Regions from separate parts of the Streptomyces sp. NPDC001920 genome, predicted to be linked through region 3. Evidence: riboswitches for the same ligand, from Rfam matches in the RefSeq annotation. Region 3 holds a riboswitch; each other region holds the start of a gene.

Region 1 (5,435 bases), on a different contig from region 3:
CGGAGAGGAACCGGGCGAGTTCGGCGAGGTTGGCGGGGCCGCCCTCGACGAGGTACTTCAGCGCCTCGGCCACGACCCCGGCCGGGACGGACGACTCGGCCATCAACTCCGCGTCGGGCACCGCCTCCCCGCCCAGCAGCACGGTCGGGACACCGGACGCCCGGAGCGCGGCCAGCCCGTCCTCCCAGGCCCGCTTGCCGCCCAGCAGACGCACGACCGCGATGTCCGCGCCCGCCACGAGCGAGGGGAGTTCGGACGCGACGTCGATACGGGTCGGGTTGCCGATCCGGTAGCCGGCACCGCAGGCACGGGCCGCGAGCAGGTCCGTGTCGGCGGTCGACAACAACAACACAGTGCTCATGCGGGCGCTCCCGGGGGGATGAAGGGCAGTCCTCGCGGCGCGCCCGACTCGATGAGCCGCCACAGCGCGTCCGTGTCCGCGTGCTGTTCGATCAGATCGCCGAGCCGGTCGAGCTGCTCCTCGCGCAGCGCGGCGAACGACGTGTCGGGGGCCGGCACGAAGCGGCGGCCCGCGGCGGACGCCACCGCGCGCAGGAACGCCCGCCGGAAGCCGTCCGACTCCAGTGAGCCGTGCCAGTGCGTGCCCCAGGTCTGACCGACCCGGCAGCCGTCCAAGAAGGCTTCCCCGCCGGTCACTTCGGCGACTCCGTGGTGGATCTCGTAGCCCGCGACCCGCTCCCCGAGGGCCTCGCCCTCCGGCCGGGTGAGGGTCTTCTCACGGGCGAACCGCACCCGCACGGGCAGGATCCCCAGCCCCTCGACATGCCCGCGCCGGCTCTCGACGTCGTCCTCGATGTGCTCGCCCAGGATCTGGAAGCCCCCGCAGATGCCGAGGACGGGCCGCTGCTCGGCGGCCCTGCGCACGAGGGCGTCGGCGAGCCCCCGCTCGCGCAGCCACTCCAGGGCCCGGACGGTTCCCCGGGTGCCGGGGATCACCACCAGGTCCGCGTCGGCAAGTTCCTCCGGACGGTCCACGAACCGCACCACGACACCCGGCTCGGCGGCCAGGGCGTCGACGTCGGTGAAGTTCGACATCAGCGGGACGGCGCAGACGGCGACCCGCAGCACGTCCTCGCCGAGGGGCGGCGCGACGACGGACTCCCGCACCGTTCCGCGCAGGGAGACCCGCAGCCCGTCCTCCTCGTCGATGCCGAGTCCGTGCCGGAAGGGCAGCACGCCGTACGTCCGGCGCCCCGTGAGGTCGTGGAGCATGTCCAGGCCGGGCTCCAGCAGGGAGACGTCCCCGCGGAACTTGTTGACGAGGAACCCGGCGACACATTCCTGGTCCTCGCGCGACAGCAGCGCGACCGTCCCGAAGAACGAGGCGAAGACACCACCCCGGTCGATGTCACCGACGACGAGCACGGGGAGCCCGGCGCCCCGGGCGATCCCCATGTTCACGATGTCGGTCCGCCGCAGATTGATCTCGGCGGGAGAACCGGCCCCCTCACAGATCACCGCGTCATACGTGCCCCGCAACTGCTCCAGACAGTCCAGCACCGTCCCGAGCAGCCGCTGCTGCCGTCCGCCGTGGTACCCGCGCGCGCTCAGCTCACCCACCGGCTTGCCCAGCAGCACGACCTGACTGCTCTGCTCGCCACCGGGCTTGAGCAGCACGGGGTTCATCAGCGCGGTGGGTTCGACCCGGCAGGCCTGCGCCTGCATGGCCTGCGCCCGCCCGATCTCCGCCCCCTCGCGCGTGACGAACGAGTTGAGGGACATGTTCTGCGCCTTGAAGGGCGCGACCTTGACGCCCTGCCGTACCAGCCACCGGCAGATCCCCGCCGTGACGACGCTCTTGCCCGCGTCGGACGTGGTACCGGCGACGAGAAGACCACCGCTCATGCTCATTGCCCCCTCTTCAGCAACCGGGCTCCGGCGCACACGCCGAGCGCGAGCCAGGTGACGCGCCGCGACAGCCGCACGGCGCGTTCGACGTCGGGCGTGCCGACGGCGCGCCCCCGCGTGTTCAGCACGGGCCGGTGCTCCACCCGCCCGCCGTACGAGAGCGTCCCGCCCAGCCGCACCCCGAGCGCCCCGGCGAACGAGGCCTCCACGGGCCCGGCGTTGGGGCTCGGATGCTTCGCCGCGTCCTCCCGCCAGGCGCGCACGGCACCCCGCGGATCGGGTCCGGCCAGTGCCGCGAGTACGGCGGTCAGCCGTGCGCCCGGCCACCCGGCCACGTCGTCCAGCCGGGCCGAGGCCCACCCGTAGCGCCGGTACCTGGGCGACTTGTGCCCCACCATGGCGTCCAGCGTATTCACGGCCCGGAAGCCGACCAGCCCCGGCACACCCCCGACGGCCCCCCACACCAGCGCCCCCACGACCGCGTCGGAGGTGTTCTCGGCGACGGACTCCACCACGGCCCGCGCGATCCCGTCCGCGTCCAGCGCCTGCGGGTCCCGCCCGCACAGGTGCGGCAGCCGCGCCCGCGCGGCCTCCACGTCCCCCGCCTCCAGCGCACGCGCGACGAGCCGGGCCTCGCGGGCCAGCGACGTCCCTCCGACCACCGCCCAGGCGGCGGCGCCGGTCAGCGCGACGGACGCGGCCGGGGAGGTGCGGACGGCGCGGGCGGCGACGGCGCCCAGCGCCACGGCGCCACCGGCGCACACGGCGGTGTGCAGCGCACCCCACGCGCGGTGGTCGCGCCACAACACCCTCTCCACGGCGGCGGCGGCCCGTCCGAACGCGGCGACCGGATGCCCGCGGCGGGGGTCGCCGAGCAGCTGATCACCGAGAAGTCCGGCGGCGGCACCGTACGCGAAGACGCGATCGGCACGCATCGGCGTCAGCCGGCCGCGGGGAAGGGCAGAGCCCTGGTGCGGGACCTCAGTCTCGAACGGCAGCCGAGCATCGCGTTATGTCCTCACTCAGGGTGTCCACGCCCTGGTTCGACGAGACCGGCGGCGAGAGTTCCTGGCTCCCGGGGTTTTCTACCCCGGTGACAGTGGCGGGACCGCGCCGGATTCGCACCGGCTTCCTCTTCTGCCGCCGTACATGGCCCCGGCAGTCCACCACGGGGCCGGAAGGGCCGTCAACTTGCCGTTGACCTGCGGAGGGAGAGTGTGCGGAGGCCCACACACGCGTGAGGTGCGAGACGGTGTTCCGTCTCGCACCCCGGGTGCTGGCGCGCGCTCCGGCGCGCTGTTGCTCAGGCCATGAGCGCTTTATGCGTCAGGCCATGAGCGCTTTGTGCGTCAGGCCACGATCGGCGTGTGTGTCAGGCCACGATCAGGTAGATGCCGTAGCCCACGGCCGCCGCGCACGCCGCGAAGCAGGCGTACGCCCCGGTGACCGCGAGCGCGGCCGAGTCGCCCTGGGCCGCCGCACGTTCGCGGCGGGACAGGCCGGAGATGCCGAGGGTGAACAGGCCCACCAGGGCAACCGTGACCACGAGGCTGACCCCGAAGACGGAGCCGAGAGCCGCCCAGTCGATCTTCATGCTTCTTCTTCCTTGAGTAACCGGCGAGGAGGAACCGGGTGGGGGTCAGACCGACGCCTTCGACGGCGTCGACTCGGAGGTCTGGGGCGGGACCGTGGCCGTGATGTCCTCGACCACCGGGTGGGCCGGCGGCACGGTCACGGCGGCCATGGCCTGCGTCACCACACCGGCCGGCTCGTCGGTGTCGTTGACGTTGGTGTGGTCGACGACCTCCCGCCGGGAGATCTTCCAGATCGCGGCGCTGGAGACGACCAGGAAGACCGCGACCAGGCCCGTGCCCCAGGCGCCGAAGCCCGTCACGTACTCCGCGAGCGCGGCGACCAGGGCTGCCGCCGGCAGGGTCAGGCCCCAGGCGACGAACATCCGGGTCGCCGTCGACCAGCGGACCACGCCGCCCTTGCGGCCGAGGCCCGCGCCCATGACCGCGCCGGAGACCGAGTGCGTGGTGGAGAGGGAGAAACCGAGGTGGGAGGAGGCCAGGATGACCGTGGCCGCGCTGGTCTGGGCGGCGAAGCCCTGCTGCGGCTGGAGGTCGGTCAGACCCTTGCCCATGGTGCGGATGATGCGCCAGCCGCCGAGGTAGGTGCCCAGCGCGATGGCGATGCCCGCGGAGAGGATGACCCACATGGGCGGGTCGGAGTCGGGGGCGAGGGTGCCGCCGGCGACCAGGGCGAGGGTGATGATGCCCATGGTCTTCTGCGCGTCGTTCGTGCCGTGGGCCAGGGAGACCAGGCCGGCGGAGGCGATCTGTCCGGCGCGGTAGCCCTTCTTGGACGCCTCGCCGTCGGCCTTCTTGCCGAGGGTGTAGGTCAGCCGCGTGGCGAACATCGCGGCGATGCCCGCGACCAGCGGGGCGGCGATCGCCGGGATCAGCACCTTGGTGACGAGCACGTCGCCGTGGACCGCGCCGACGCCCGCCGAGGCGACGGTGGCGCCGATCAGACCGCCCATGAGGGCGTGCGAGGAGCTGGAGGGCAGACCGACCAGCCAGGTCAGCAGATTCCAGAGGATCGCACCGACCAGCGCGGCGAAGATGACTTCGGGACGGATGCCGGCCTCGTCGACGAGGCCCTTGGAGATGGTGTTGGCGACCTCCACGGAGAGGAAGGCGCCGACGAGATTGAGGACGGCGGACATGGCCACCGCGACCTTGGGCCTCATGGCGCCCGTGGAAATGGTCGTGGCCATCGCGTTCGCGGTGTCGTGGAAACCGTTCGTGAAATCGAACGCGAGTGCGGTTACCACCACAATCGCGAGGATCAGCGAGAAGCTTTCCATTTACCCAGGCAATCGTTCGAGGTCATTGGCTTGCCGAACGTAGGTAACCTGAGTGAACGGAAGGTGAACTGGGGCGGGCCGCACGGTGTCCGGCAGGGAGGGTTTCTCCCACGGGGGCGGAGGCTCTCCTTCCGCCTGGCGGCGCGCAGCCCGGGCGGGGCGGGGTCGGTGGCCCCCGGGCGGACGTCCTCGGTCGGGTCGCCGGTCCTCCGAAGAGATTCTGGTCACTCGGCAGCCGCCGCGTCGTCGCACCGCCAGGGGGTCCGAAGCGCCATCCGGCCGGCGGCGTCCCCGCGCTCGACGGGTTGTGGCGGGCCGTCCACGCTGCGTGGTCGTCGCCGCACCCCGTCCGAAGGGAACGCGGGCGTCTCGGTGCGTGCGGATCCGGTGCCCCGTCCTGGGCGGACTCCAGGCCGCGCCGGGGTGCCGGCTGGCAGGATCGCCGCATGACTGAGGAGCTGCAGGAACAGCGAGGCAGGAAGGTGCGCCCCGAGGAGCTTGAAGCCTGGGAGGCGCTGGTGGCGACCGCGCGGCGCACCGTGGCCGACGGGCTGGTGGTCGGCACGTCCGGGAACGTCTCGGTGCGCGTCGGGGACACCGTGCTGGTCACGCCGTCCGGCGTGCCGTACGACCGGCTGACCGCGGAGGACGTGACCGGGGTGGACCTGGAGGGCCGGCAGGTCCTGGGTGCCCT
Region 2 (5,435 bases), on a different contig from region 3:
AGCATGACGCCCGGCGCGTGGACGCCCACCAGCGCCACGACCGGGCCGATGGCCGCGGCCAGCGAGTACGCGGGCGAGGTGGCGTTGAGACCGATGACGAGTGCGTCGAGGAACCCGATCGCGTCGGCCTTCAAACCCCTCGGGGGCCGGGTGTCCGCGCCGCCTTCGGCCATGCTCCCTCGCTTCGGTCGTGTACGACCACATGAAACCGGGAGGCACGGGGGCCAGCGCGTCTTGGACTTACCAGCGCGGGGTGTATCACCCGAGTGCGCTCGTACGGGAACGTCAGCCGTCGGCGGGAACCGCGGGCGGGGTCTGGGCCCGAGCCATGACGGCCAGGTCGGCGGGACTGCGCGGGCCGGGCGCCGCCTCGTCCAGCAGGCCGTGCGTGCGGAGCACCTGGGTGGCCGCGATACCCCAGGGCAACCGCAGGCCCGCCTGCTGGAGGAGGTCGGTGCGGGCCAGCATCGCGGGCGCGGGGCCGGTGCGTACACCGGACGGCGTCAGGAGCGCCGCGTCGTCCGCCCACCGCAGGGCGAGGTCGACGTCGTGGGTGGCCATCACCACCGTGGTGCCGCCCGCGCGCAGCCCGTCGAGGGTGGCCAGCAGGCGTTCCTGGCCGTCGGGATCGAGGCCGGCGGTCGGCTCGTCCAGGATCAGCACCCGCGGCCGCATCGCCACCGCGCCCGCGATGGCGGTGCGCTTGCGCTGCCCGTACGACAGCAGGTGCGTGGGGCGGTCGGCCAGCGCGGTGATGTCCAGGGCGGTGAGCGCCTCGTCGACCCGCGCCCGTACCTCGGCGTCGGTGAGGCCGAGGTTCAGCGGGCCGAAGGAGACGTCCTGGGCGACGGACGCCGCGAAGAGCTGGTCGTCGGGGTCCTGCACCACCAGCTGGACGGTCGTCCGCAGCCGGGTCAGCCCCTTGCGGTCGTACGTGACCGGGGAACCCTCCACCGTCAAGCGGCCCTCGTGCGGGCGCAGCCCGCCGCTGAGCAGCCGCATCAGCGTGGTCTTGCCGGTGCCGTTGCGCCCGAGCAGCGCCAGCGCGCGCCCCTCGTGCACGTCGAAGTCGAGGCCGTCGAGGACGAGGGGGCCGTCCTCATAGGCGTAGGACGCGCCCCGCAGGGCGACCAGGGCGGTGGGCTCGCTCATGGCAGGGCCTTCTCCAGTACGAGGGTGAGGGCGGCCAGCGCTGCGAGCAGCACGCAACTCCAGGCCGTGAAACGGACGGAGACCCGGGCCTCGGGCACCAGGACGCGCAGGGTGCCGTCGTACCCGCGCCCGGCGAGCCCTGCCTGGAGCCGGGTGGCACGGTCGAAGGCGCGCACGAAGGCGACGGCGCCGAGCCCGGCCAGCGAACGCCACTCCGCGGCTCGGCTCATGTGCCCGAGCCGGGCCGCCTGGGCCTCCCGGATCCGGCGCACCGAGTCCAGGAGCAGGAAGCTCATGCGGTACGTCACCAGGGCCACGTCGACCACCGGCGCGGGCACCCCCGCCTTCACCAGCCGGGGCAGCAGATCGGACATCGGGGTGGTGAAGGCGAACAGCAGCACCCCGAGGGAGGCCGCCGAGGTGCGCAGCAGCAGTTCCCCGGCGCGCAGCGGACCGCCGTCGGCGAGGGACACGAAGCCGCCCGGTCCGCCGACCTGGACGAGCAGGGTCACCGCGCCGGTCACGCAGAAGCCCAGCGGCACCCGGTACGCCCGCCACAGCCGGCGCCCCGGCACCCCCGCGGGACCCAGCAGCACCACGAGGGCGGTGACCAGCACCAGGGCCGCGCCCGGCCAGGGCGGCAACGAGATCGCGAGCGCGGTGAGACCCAGCCCGAGCACGGCCTTGTCCACGGGGTGGCGGCGGCGCCAGCGACTGCTGTGCGCCGCCGCGTCGATCGGCAGCACGCGGGCTCAGTCCCCTTCGGGCGACGGCTTCCCGGCGGTGCCGCTCGGGACGCTCCCGGTCTCCCGGTCCCGTTCCCGCTCCAGCGCCCGCTGCTCACCCTGCCGCCGCCCCCGGTGCAGACCGAAGTAGTAGGCGAGCACTCCGGCGCCGAGCGCCGCCTGCAGGGAGAACAGCGCCGACTCGATCTCACCGGACGGCGGTTCGTACAGGGGGGAGAACCAGGGCTCGTAGTCCGGCTCGATCTCGGTGATCGCCGACTCGGCCTCACCGTCGGCCCCCGTGAACGGCTCCTCCTTGTGGTCGCCGAGGCCGAGCACCAGCGGCAGCACGGCGAGCGCGGCCACCACGAGCAGCAGCACGAGGTTGATCCTGGTGTTCTTGCTCATCGGGCCGCCGCCTCCGTCTCGGTCCGGGACTGCTTCTTGGCGAGGAGCACGCCCAGCCGGGTGAGTTCGCCCTTGCTGGACTGCACCAGCAGCCGCATGACGAGCACCGTGAGCAGACCCTCGCTCACCGCGAGGGGGATCTGCGTGACGGCGAAGATGGAACCGAACTTGCCGAGCGCGCCCAGGAATCCGCTGCCCGGGTCGGGGAAGGCGAGCGCCAGCTGGACGCTGGTGACGCAGTAGGTGGACAGGTCGGCGACGAACGCGCCGAAGAAGACGGCGACCATCAGCGGCACGTCGAAACGCCGCAGCAGCTTGTAGACGGCGTACCCGGCCCACGGCCCGGCGATCGCCATCGAGAAGACGTTCGCGCCGAGCGTGGTCAGACCGCCGTGCGCGAGCAGCAGGGCCTGGAAGAGCAGGGTGATCGTGCCCAGGACCGCCATGATCGGGGGCCGGAACAGGATGGCGCCCAGCCCCGTGCCGGTGGGATGGGAGCAGCTCCCGGTCACCGACGGCAGCTTGAGCGCGGACAGGACGAAGGTGAAGGCTCCGGAGGCGCCGAGGAGCAGGGTGCTCTCGGGATGCTCCCTGACCTCACGGGTGAGTGAACGGACTCCGTGGACGACGAACGGCGCCGACGCTACGCCCCAGGCGACCGCGTGCGCCGGAGGCAGGAAACCCTCGGCTATGTGCATGGCTCAGCAGACCCTCTCCAGCACCTCGTGGATGGTTGACGTGCCTTGGCCGGTCTCCTGGCTGACGGGTACCACCGCCCGTGCTCCGCCTTCCCGGGTCCCGAGGGACCCAGTGGCTGCCCGTGAGGGCTGGAGCCGGACTTCCCGATTCACAGTGGCGAGGGCCGCACCGGCATCACACCGGATTTCCCGTTCACCAAGGCGTGGTGACAGTAGTGCCCGCACCGGGTGGCTGACAAGCGGGCCCCGGGGGCGTGAAAGTGGCGTTCGCCCGCTTCATGGCGGGTTTCCCCCTCGGCGCGTAACGTGACGGAACATGAAGATCCTCATCAGCGCCGACATGGAGGGCGCCACCGGCGTGACCTGGCCGGGGGACGTGCTGCCGGGGACGCCTCAGTGGGAGCGGTGCCGCGGGATGTTCACCTCGGACGTCGACGCCGCCGTGCGGGGATTCTTCGACGGGGGCGCCGACGCCGTCGTCATCAACGAGGCGCACTGGTCCATGCGCAACCTGCTGCTGGAACGGCTCGACGAGCGGGCGGAGATGCTCACCGGCCGGCACAAGGAACTCTCCATGGTCGAGGGCGTCCAGCACGGCGACGTGGACGGGATCGCCTTCGTCGGCTACCACGCGGGCGCCGGGATGGAGGGTGTCCTCGCCCACACCTACCTCGCGAACCAGATCACAGGGGTGTGGCTGAACGGCGTCCGCGCGAGCGAGGGGCTGCTGAACGCGCACGTCGCCGCCGAGTACGGCGTTCCCGTCGTGCTCGTCACGGGCGACGACGTGGCCTGCGAGGACGCGCTCGGGTACGCGCCCGGGGCGCTGAAGGTCGCCGTCAAGGACCATGTCTCGCGGTACGCGGCGGTGTGCCGTACGCCGGCCAGGACGGCCGCCGGCATCCGCGCCGCGGCCAAGGAGGCCGCCTCGCTGGCGGTCCGTCAGGAACCGGTGCACGCGGGGCCGTTCACGGTCGCCGTCGAGTTCGACGCCGAGCACCTGGCGATGGCCGTCACCGTCGTCCCGGGTGTGGAACGGACCGGGGAGCGGAAGGTGGCGTACACGAGCGAGCACATGTACGCGGGAATCCGTACCTTCAAGGCAGTGACCACGATCGCCTCGGCGGCGGTGGAGGAGCAGTATGGCTGACCAGCTGGCACTGGACGAGGTCGTGACGTTCACCTCCGACCTCATCAGGATCGACACCACCAACCGCGGCGGCGGGGACTGCCGCGAGCGCCCCGCCGCCGAGTACGCCGCGGCCCGGCTGGCCGAGGCGGGCCTGGAGCCGGCGCTGCTGGAGCGGACCGCGGGCCGTACGAACGTCGTGGCCCGCTTCGAGGGCAGCGACCCGTCGGCCGACGCGCTGCTCCTGCACGGTCATCTGGACGTGGTGCCCGCGCAGGCCGCCGACTGGAGCGTGCACCCGTTCTCCGGGGAGATCCGCGACGGGGTCGTCTGGGGCCGGGGTGCCGTCGACATGAAGAACATGGACGCGATGATCCTGGCCGTCGTGCGGGCCTGGGTCCGGCAGGGCGTCCGGCCGCGACGCGACGTCGTGATCGCTTTCACCGCCGACGAGGAGGCCAGCGCCGAGGACGGCGCCGGGTTCCTCGCCGACCGGCACGCCGGGCTGTTCGAGGGCTGCACGGAGGGCGTCAGCGAGTCCGGCGCGTTCACCTTCCACGACGGCGGAGGGCGGCAGATCTACCCGATCGCGGCGGGCGAACGCGGCACCGCCTGGCTCAGGCTCACGGCCCGCGGACGGGCCGCGCACGGCTCCCTGCCCAACCGGGACAACGCGGTGACCCGCCTCGCCGCGGCCGTCACCCGGATCGGCGAGCACGAGTGGCCGCCGCGGCTGACCCCGACGGTCCGGGCCTGTCTCACCGAACTCGCCGCGCTGTACGGCCTCGACGCCGATCTGGACGATGTGGACGGCCTGCTGAAGAAGCTCGGCCCCGCGGCCAGGCTCGTCGAGCCGACCGTCCGCAACAGCGCCAACCCCACCATGCTGGAGGCGGGTTACAAGGTGAACGTGATCCCCGGGCAGGCCGTCGCCCACATCGACGGGCGCTGTCTGCCCGGCGGGGAGGAGGAGTTCGACGAGACCCTCGACCGCCTCACCGGACCCGACGTGGACTGGGAGTACCTCCATCGCGAGGTCGTCGCCCTGCAGGCGCCGGTCGACTCACCGACCTACGCCCGGATGCGCGCCGCCGTCGAGGAGTTCGCGCCCGAGGGGCACGTGGTGCCGTACTGCATGTCCGGGGGCACGGACGCCAAGCAGTTCTCGCGGCTCGGCATCACGGGATACGGCTTCTCCCCGCTGAAGCTGCCGGAGGGGTACGACTACGGGGCCATGTTCCACGGCGTCGACGAGCGGGTGCCCGTGGAGGCGCTGCACTTCGGCGTCCGGGTGCTCGACCGTTTCCTGCGGACGGCCTAGGC
Region 3 (5,435 bases):
CTGGTCCACAGATGCTCGGCCCTGGCCTGCGCGCGCCGGGCCGGGCCCGGGTGGACGTCCGTGTCCAGCAGTTCCTCGAAGCCGACCTCCAGCTTGTCCTGGAGCAGGCCGACGCAGGCCAGCGCGGAGACCACCTCAAGGGTGTCACGGCGCTCCCGCGGCGTGAGTGCCACGTGCTCGCGCAGCCGGCCCCGGCACAGCGCCTGGTCCCATGTCTCCAGCAGCCACAGCCGCAGCGTGGCCCGGTCCCGGCTGCGGGTGTTCATGTGCTGCGGATCGGTGTCCGGCCGGTCGTGCTCCAGGGCTCCGTGACGGTGCAGTTCCCGGGCGATCTGGAGGTAGACGGGGGATTCGGTCACCTCCGCCGTCTCCACGATCCAGTCCACGCGGCGCTCGTCCGTCTCCGGGACGTGTGCCTGGACGAAGCGCAGCGCCTCCTCCTCGCTGAGCGGTTCCAGCTCCACGATCGCCGCCGAGGTGCTCTCCAGCGGGCTGTGCGGCCGTGAGGCGATCACGAGCGGCAGCTTCTCCTCGCGGGCGCGCTCGATGGCCCGCCGGATGATGTTGTCCCGGTTCTGCTCGTGACCGTCGCCGAGCAGGGCCTCCTCCAGTCCGTCGGCGATGACGACCGGCTTGTCGTCGGCGAGCAGCTGCTGCCAGACCCGGTCGATCTTGCCGCGCGCGAGGATGCCCCGGGGCGCCTCGTCGGCGAAGCGTTGCCTGGCCATGCGTTCGAAGTTCAGTTCGGTCCCGTCGGTCGCGTCCCGCAGCCGGATCGGCACGGGCACGGCGTTCTGCCGTGCCAGCAGTTCGGTGAGCCGGACCAGGACGGCGGTCTTGCCCACCCCGACCCCGCCGACCAGCAGATACGGCCTGCGGGTGTCGCGCTCCCGCAGCCGTTCGGCGATGACCTGGGCGACCTCCTCGCGGCCCACGATGTCGGCGGTGTCCGGGCCGGCGGTGGGCACCAGTCGGCGCGGATCGCCCCGCGCCTTCGCGAGGTAGCGCCGCTTGGTCCACCGGTACCACCAGAACAGGAAGAGGGTCGCGGCGACCGACGCGGTCAGTACCGGGCCGACGAAGCGCACGATGGTGTCGAACCCGTCGTTGCCCTCCCGCCACTGCTCGAAGCCCGTCGTGTTCTGCGAGATCAGGATGTACAGGCCCTCCACGCACCAGGCGAGCAGCGCGAGGACGGCCAACAGCCAGATGGCACGGGTGACGTTGGTGTAGGACACCGATCGGCGCCACTTCTTGGGGCGGGTGGTGCCGCGACGGGCCTCCAGACGGATCGTCAGCGCATGCCAGTGGCCCACGAATCCGCGCCTGACCCAGCTGCCGGCACGTCTCGGGGCCAGCGTCGCCATCGGCGCGTTGCGCGGCCGCTCCTTGCCGGGCGGGCGACGGACGACCCTCGTCATCATGCGTCTCCTTACGAGAGGGCTCTCGAACGGAGGGACCGCGGGCGCCGACACCTACCTCCATGGAATCACTCGCGGGACGGCACGCAACCCGGCCGCCCGCGCGAAAAGACGATCCGGATGCCCGCCCTCGACCGCGCGGCACACGGCCGGGGCACCGGGGAAGCGCTCGTGCGGGCCTGCATCGACCGCGCGAGGGCCACCGAGGGCCGCGCACGCATCGCCCTGGCGACCCAGCGCTCCATGCGCAGCGCCCACCGCGCCTACGAACGCCTGGGCTTCGTTCGCACACCCGAGCGGGACCGGAACCCGCTCCCCGAGCTCCTCGACCTCACTCTTCTCACCTACGAGTTGACGCTCTGAAACCACCGAGACACTACATCTGGGGGTGACACGACAGCCCGGCACAAGATGTATGCTCATGCTCGCTGTCGCCGCAGGGGAATCCGGTGCGAATCCGGAACTGTCCCGCAACGGTGTACTTGTGCATGTTTCGTGCACATGGTCAGTCCGAGGTCCTGCCGACAGCGCACCCGGCCGTCCGGCCGGTGTGCCCCTGACGTCCGGGCCTCGCGGAATGGGCCGGTGGACGCGACGCCGCGTGCGCTCGTGTGCTGCCCCCTGCCCTCGACGAGGCCCCCGTGCCGAGCGAGGGAGAGCCCCACGTGACCATCGCGCCAGCCGAACCGGCTTCAGCGGTCGAGCAGGAGAACGACGGTCCCGGTGCCGCGCTGCTGCGGACCCTGACCGAGCTGACCGCCGACCTCCCCGACGCCGACCCCGGCCGGGTCGCGGCCGCAGCGCTGCGGGGCCGGTCGTCCCGGGCCGACGAGGCGGAGCTGCGTGAGCTGGCCACCGAGGCGGCCGCCGGGCTCATCTCCGAGGACCCCGCCTACAGCAGACTGGCCGCCCGCCTGCTGACCATCTCCATCGCCGCCGAGGCCGCCTCGCAGGGCGTCACCGCCTTCACCGAGTCGGTGGCGGTCGGGCACCGCGAGGGCCTCATCGCCGACCGGACCGCCGACTTCGTACGGATCCACGCGGCCCGCCTCGACGCGCTCGTCGACCCGGCCGCCGACGACCGCTTCGGCTACTTCGGCCTGCGCACCCTGCACAGCCGCTACCTCCTGCGGCACCCCCTCACGCGCAAGGTCGTCGAGACGCCCCAGCACTTCATGCTGCGCGTCGCCGCCGGTCTCGCCGAGGACGACACCCCCCGCTCCGTCGACGAAGTCGCCGCGCTCTACGGGCTCATGAGCCGCCTCGACTACCTCCCCTCCTCCCCCACCCTGTTCAACTCCGGCACCCGGCACCCCCAGATGTCGTCCTGCTACCTCCTCGACTCCCCCAAGGACGAGCTGGACTCCATCTACGACCGCTACCACCAGGTCGCCCGGCTCTCGAAGCACGCGGGCGGCATCGGTCTGTCGTACTCCCGCATCCGCTCCCGGGGTTCGCTGATCCGCGGCACCAACGGCCACTCCAACGGGATCGTCCCGTTCCTGAAGACGCTCGACGCCTCGGTCGCCGCCGTGAACCAGGGCGGCCGGCGCAAGGGCGCGGCCGCGGTCTACCTGGAGACCTGGCACTCCGACATCGAGGAGTTCCTGGAGCTGCGCGACAACACCGGTGAGGACGCCCGGCGGACGCACAACCTCAACCTCGCGCACTGGATCCCGGACGAGTTCATGCGCCGGGTCAACGCCGACGAGCAGTGGTCCCTGTTCTCGCCGTCGGACGTGCCGGAACTGGTCGACCTGTGGGGTGCGGAGTTCGACGCGGCGTACCGCGAGGCGGAGGCGGCGGGGCTCGCGAAGAAGACCATCCCGGCCCGTGACCTGTACGGCCGCATGATGCGCACCCTCGCGCAGACCGGCAACGGCTGGATGACGTTCAAGGACGCCGCCAACCGCACCGCCAACCAGACCGCCGAGCCGGGCCATGTCGTCCACTCCTCCAACCTCTGCACGGAGATCCTGGAGGTCACGAACGACGGCGAGACGGCGGTCTGCAACCTGGGGTCGGTCAACCTGGGCGCCTTCGTGCACGACGGCGACATCGACTGGGAGCGCCTCGACGCCACCGTCCGCACCGCGGTCACCTTCCTCGACCGGGTCGTCGACATCAACTTCTACCCGACCGAGCAGGCGGGCCGTTCGAACGCCAGGTGGCGGCCGGTGGGCCTGGGCGCGATGGGGCTGCAGGACGTCTTCTTCAAGCTGCGGCTGCCCTTCGACTCCGCCGAGGCCAAGCGGCTCTCCACGCGGATCGCCGAGCGCATCATGCTGGCGGCGTACGAGGCGTCCGCCGACCTGGCCGAGCGCAACGGCCCCCTTCCGGCCTGGGAGAAGACGCGTACGGCCCGGGGCGTGCTGCACCCCGACCACTACGACGTGGAACTCACCTGGCCGGAGCGCTGGGCGGCGCTGCGCGAGCGGATCGCCACGACCGGCCTGCGCAATTCGCTCCTCCTCGCCATCGCGCCCACCGCCACCATCGCGTCCATCGCCGGCGTCTACGAGTGCATCGAGCCGCAGGTCTCCAACCTGTTCAAGCGCGAGACGCTGTCCGGCGAGTTCCTCCAGGTCAACTCCTACCTGGTGCACGACCTGAAGCAGCTGGGCGTCTGGGACGCCCGTACCCGTGAGGCGCTGCGCGAGTCCAACGGCTCGGTGCAGGGCTTCGCCTGGATCCCCGAGGACGTGCGCGCCCTCTACCGCACCGCGTGGGAGATCCCGCAGCGCGGCCTGATCGACATGGCGGCGGCCAGGACCCCGTTCCTCGACCAGTCCCAGTCCCTGAACCTCTTCCTGGAGACGCCGACCATCGGCAAGCTCTCCTCGATGTACGCGTACGCCTGGAAGTCGGGCCTGAAGACGACGTACTACCTGCGCTCGCGCCCCGCGACCCGTATCGCCCGCGCGGCACAAGCCCAGGCTCAGCCCGAGAAGACCATCCCCGTGCAGCAGGCCGCCGAGCCCGACGCCGTCGCCTGCTCCCTGGAAAACCCCGAGTCCTGCGAGGCCTGCCAGTAATGCCCAGCAACCAGAACCTGCTCGACCCCGGCTTCGAGCTGACTCTGCGCCCCATGCGCTACCCGGACTTCTACGAGCGCTACCGGGACGCCATCAAGAACACCTGGACGGTGGAGGAGGTCGACCTCCACTCGGACGTCGCCGACCTCGCCAAGCTCAGCCCCGCCGAGCAGCACCTCATCGGCCGTCTGGTGGCCTTCTTCGCGACGGGTGACTCGATCGTCGCGAACAACCTGGTGCTGACGCTGTACAAGCACATCAACTCCCCGGAGGCGCGCCTGTATCTGTCGCGCCAGCTGTTCGAGGAGGCCGTGCACGTCCAGTTCTATCTGACGCTGCTGGACACCTACCTGCCCGACCCGGAGGACCGCGCCGCCGCCTTCGCGGCGGTGGAGAACATCCCCTCCATCCGCGAGAAGGCCGGGTTCTGCTTCAAGTGGATGGACTCGGTGGAGAAGCTGGACCGGCTGGAGTCCAAGGCCGACCGGCGTCGCTTCCTGCTGAACCTGATCTGCTTCGCCGCGTGCATCGAGGGCCTGTTCTTCTACGGCGCCTTCGCGTACGTCTACTGGTTCCGCAGCCGGGGCCTGCTGCACGGCCTCGCCACCGGCACCAACTGGGTGTTCCGCGACGAGACGATGCACATGTCCTTCGCCTTCGACGTCGTGGACACCGTCCGCAAGGAGGAGCCGGAGCTCTTCGACGACCAGCTCCAGCAGCAGGTGACCGACATGCTGCGGGAGGCCGTCGAGGCCGAGCTGCAGTTCGCGCGCGACCTGTGTGGTGACGGCCTCCCGGGCATGAACACCGACTCGATGCGGCAGTACCTGGAGTGCGTCGCCGATCAGCGTCTGACGCGCCTCGGCTTCGCTCCGGTGTACGGCTCCGAGAACCCCTTCTCCTTCATGGAGCTCCAGGGTGTTCAGGAGCTGACCAACTTCTTCGAGCGGCGTCCGTCGGCGTACCAGGTGGCGGTGGA

What was found. Region 3 has a riboswitch for cobalamin ahead of ACWCPI_RS21550 (ribonucleoside-diphosphate reductase subunit alpha). Riboswitches for the same ligand answer to the same signal wherever they lie in the genome.
Region 1: linked by a shared signal. The riboswitch ahead of ACWCPI_RS36280 (cobalamin biosynthesis protein) and the one ahead of ACWCPI_RS21550 (ribonucleoside-diphosphate reductase subunit alpha) in region 3 are both predicted to bind cobalamin.
Region 2: linked by a shared signal. The riboswitch ahead of ACWCPI_RS25045 (energy-coupling factor ABC transporter permease) and the one ahead of ACWCPI_RS21550 (ribonucleoside-diphosphate reductase subunit alpha) in region 3 are both predicted to bind cobalamin.

What each region holds. Positions count from the first base shown of each region.
Region 1 covers NZ_JBSFEP010000031.1:22,254-27,688, forward strand. The annotation lists gene cobN (cobaltochelatase subunit CobN) at 1-361, opposite strand, end outside; gene ACWCPI_RS36275 (cobyric acid synthase) at 358-1,866, opposite strand; gene ACWCPI_RS36280 (cobalamin biosynthesis protein) at 1,869-2,804, opposite strand; cobalamin riboswitch at 2,913-3,052, opposite strand; gene ACWCPI_RS36285 (hypothetical protein) at 3,242-3,463, opposite strand; gene ACWCPI_RS36290 (anion permease) at 3,509-4,741, opposite strand; gene ACWCPI_RS36295 (class II aldolase/adducin family protein) at 5,188-5,435, shown strand, end outside.
Region 2 covers NZ_JBSFEP010000014.1:234,578-240,012, forward strand. The annotation lists gene ACWCPI_RS25025 (APC family permease) at 1-173, opposite strand, end outside; gene ACWCPI_RS25030 (ATP-binding cassette domain-containing protein) at 286-1,152, opposite strand; gene cbiQ (cobalt ECF transporter T component CbiQ) at 1,149-1,898, opposite strand; gene ACWCPI_RS25040 (energy-coupling factor ABC transporter substrate-binding protein) at 1,905-2,285, opposite strand; gene ACWCPI_RS25045 (energy-coupling factor ABC transporter permease) at 2,282-2,983, opposite strand; cobalamin riboswitch at 3,014-3,199, opposite strand; gene ACWCPI_RS25050 (M55 family metallopeptidase) at 3,300-4,133, shown strand; gene ACWCPI_RS25055 (M20/M25/M40 family metallo-hydrolase) at 4,126-5,433, shown strand.
Region 3 covers NZ_JBSFEP010000012.1:93,023-98,457, reverse strand. The annotation lists gene ACWCPI_RS21560 (ATP-binding protein) at 1-1,421, opposite strand, end outside; partial or broken gene ACWCPI_RS21555 (GNAT family N-acetyltransferase) at 1,518-1,784, shown strand; cobalamin riboswitch at 1,837-1,961, shown strand; gene ACWCPI_RS21550 (ribonucleoside-diphosphate reductase subunit alpha) at 2,087-4,456, shown strand; gene ACWCPI_RS21545 (ribonucleotide-diphosphate reductase subunit beta) at 4,456-5,435, shown strand, end outside; gene ACWCPI_RS21540 (hypothetical protein) at 5,379-5,435, opposite strand, start outside.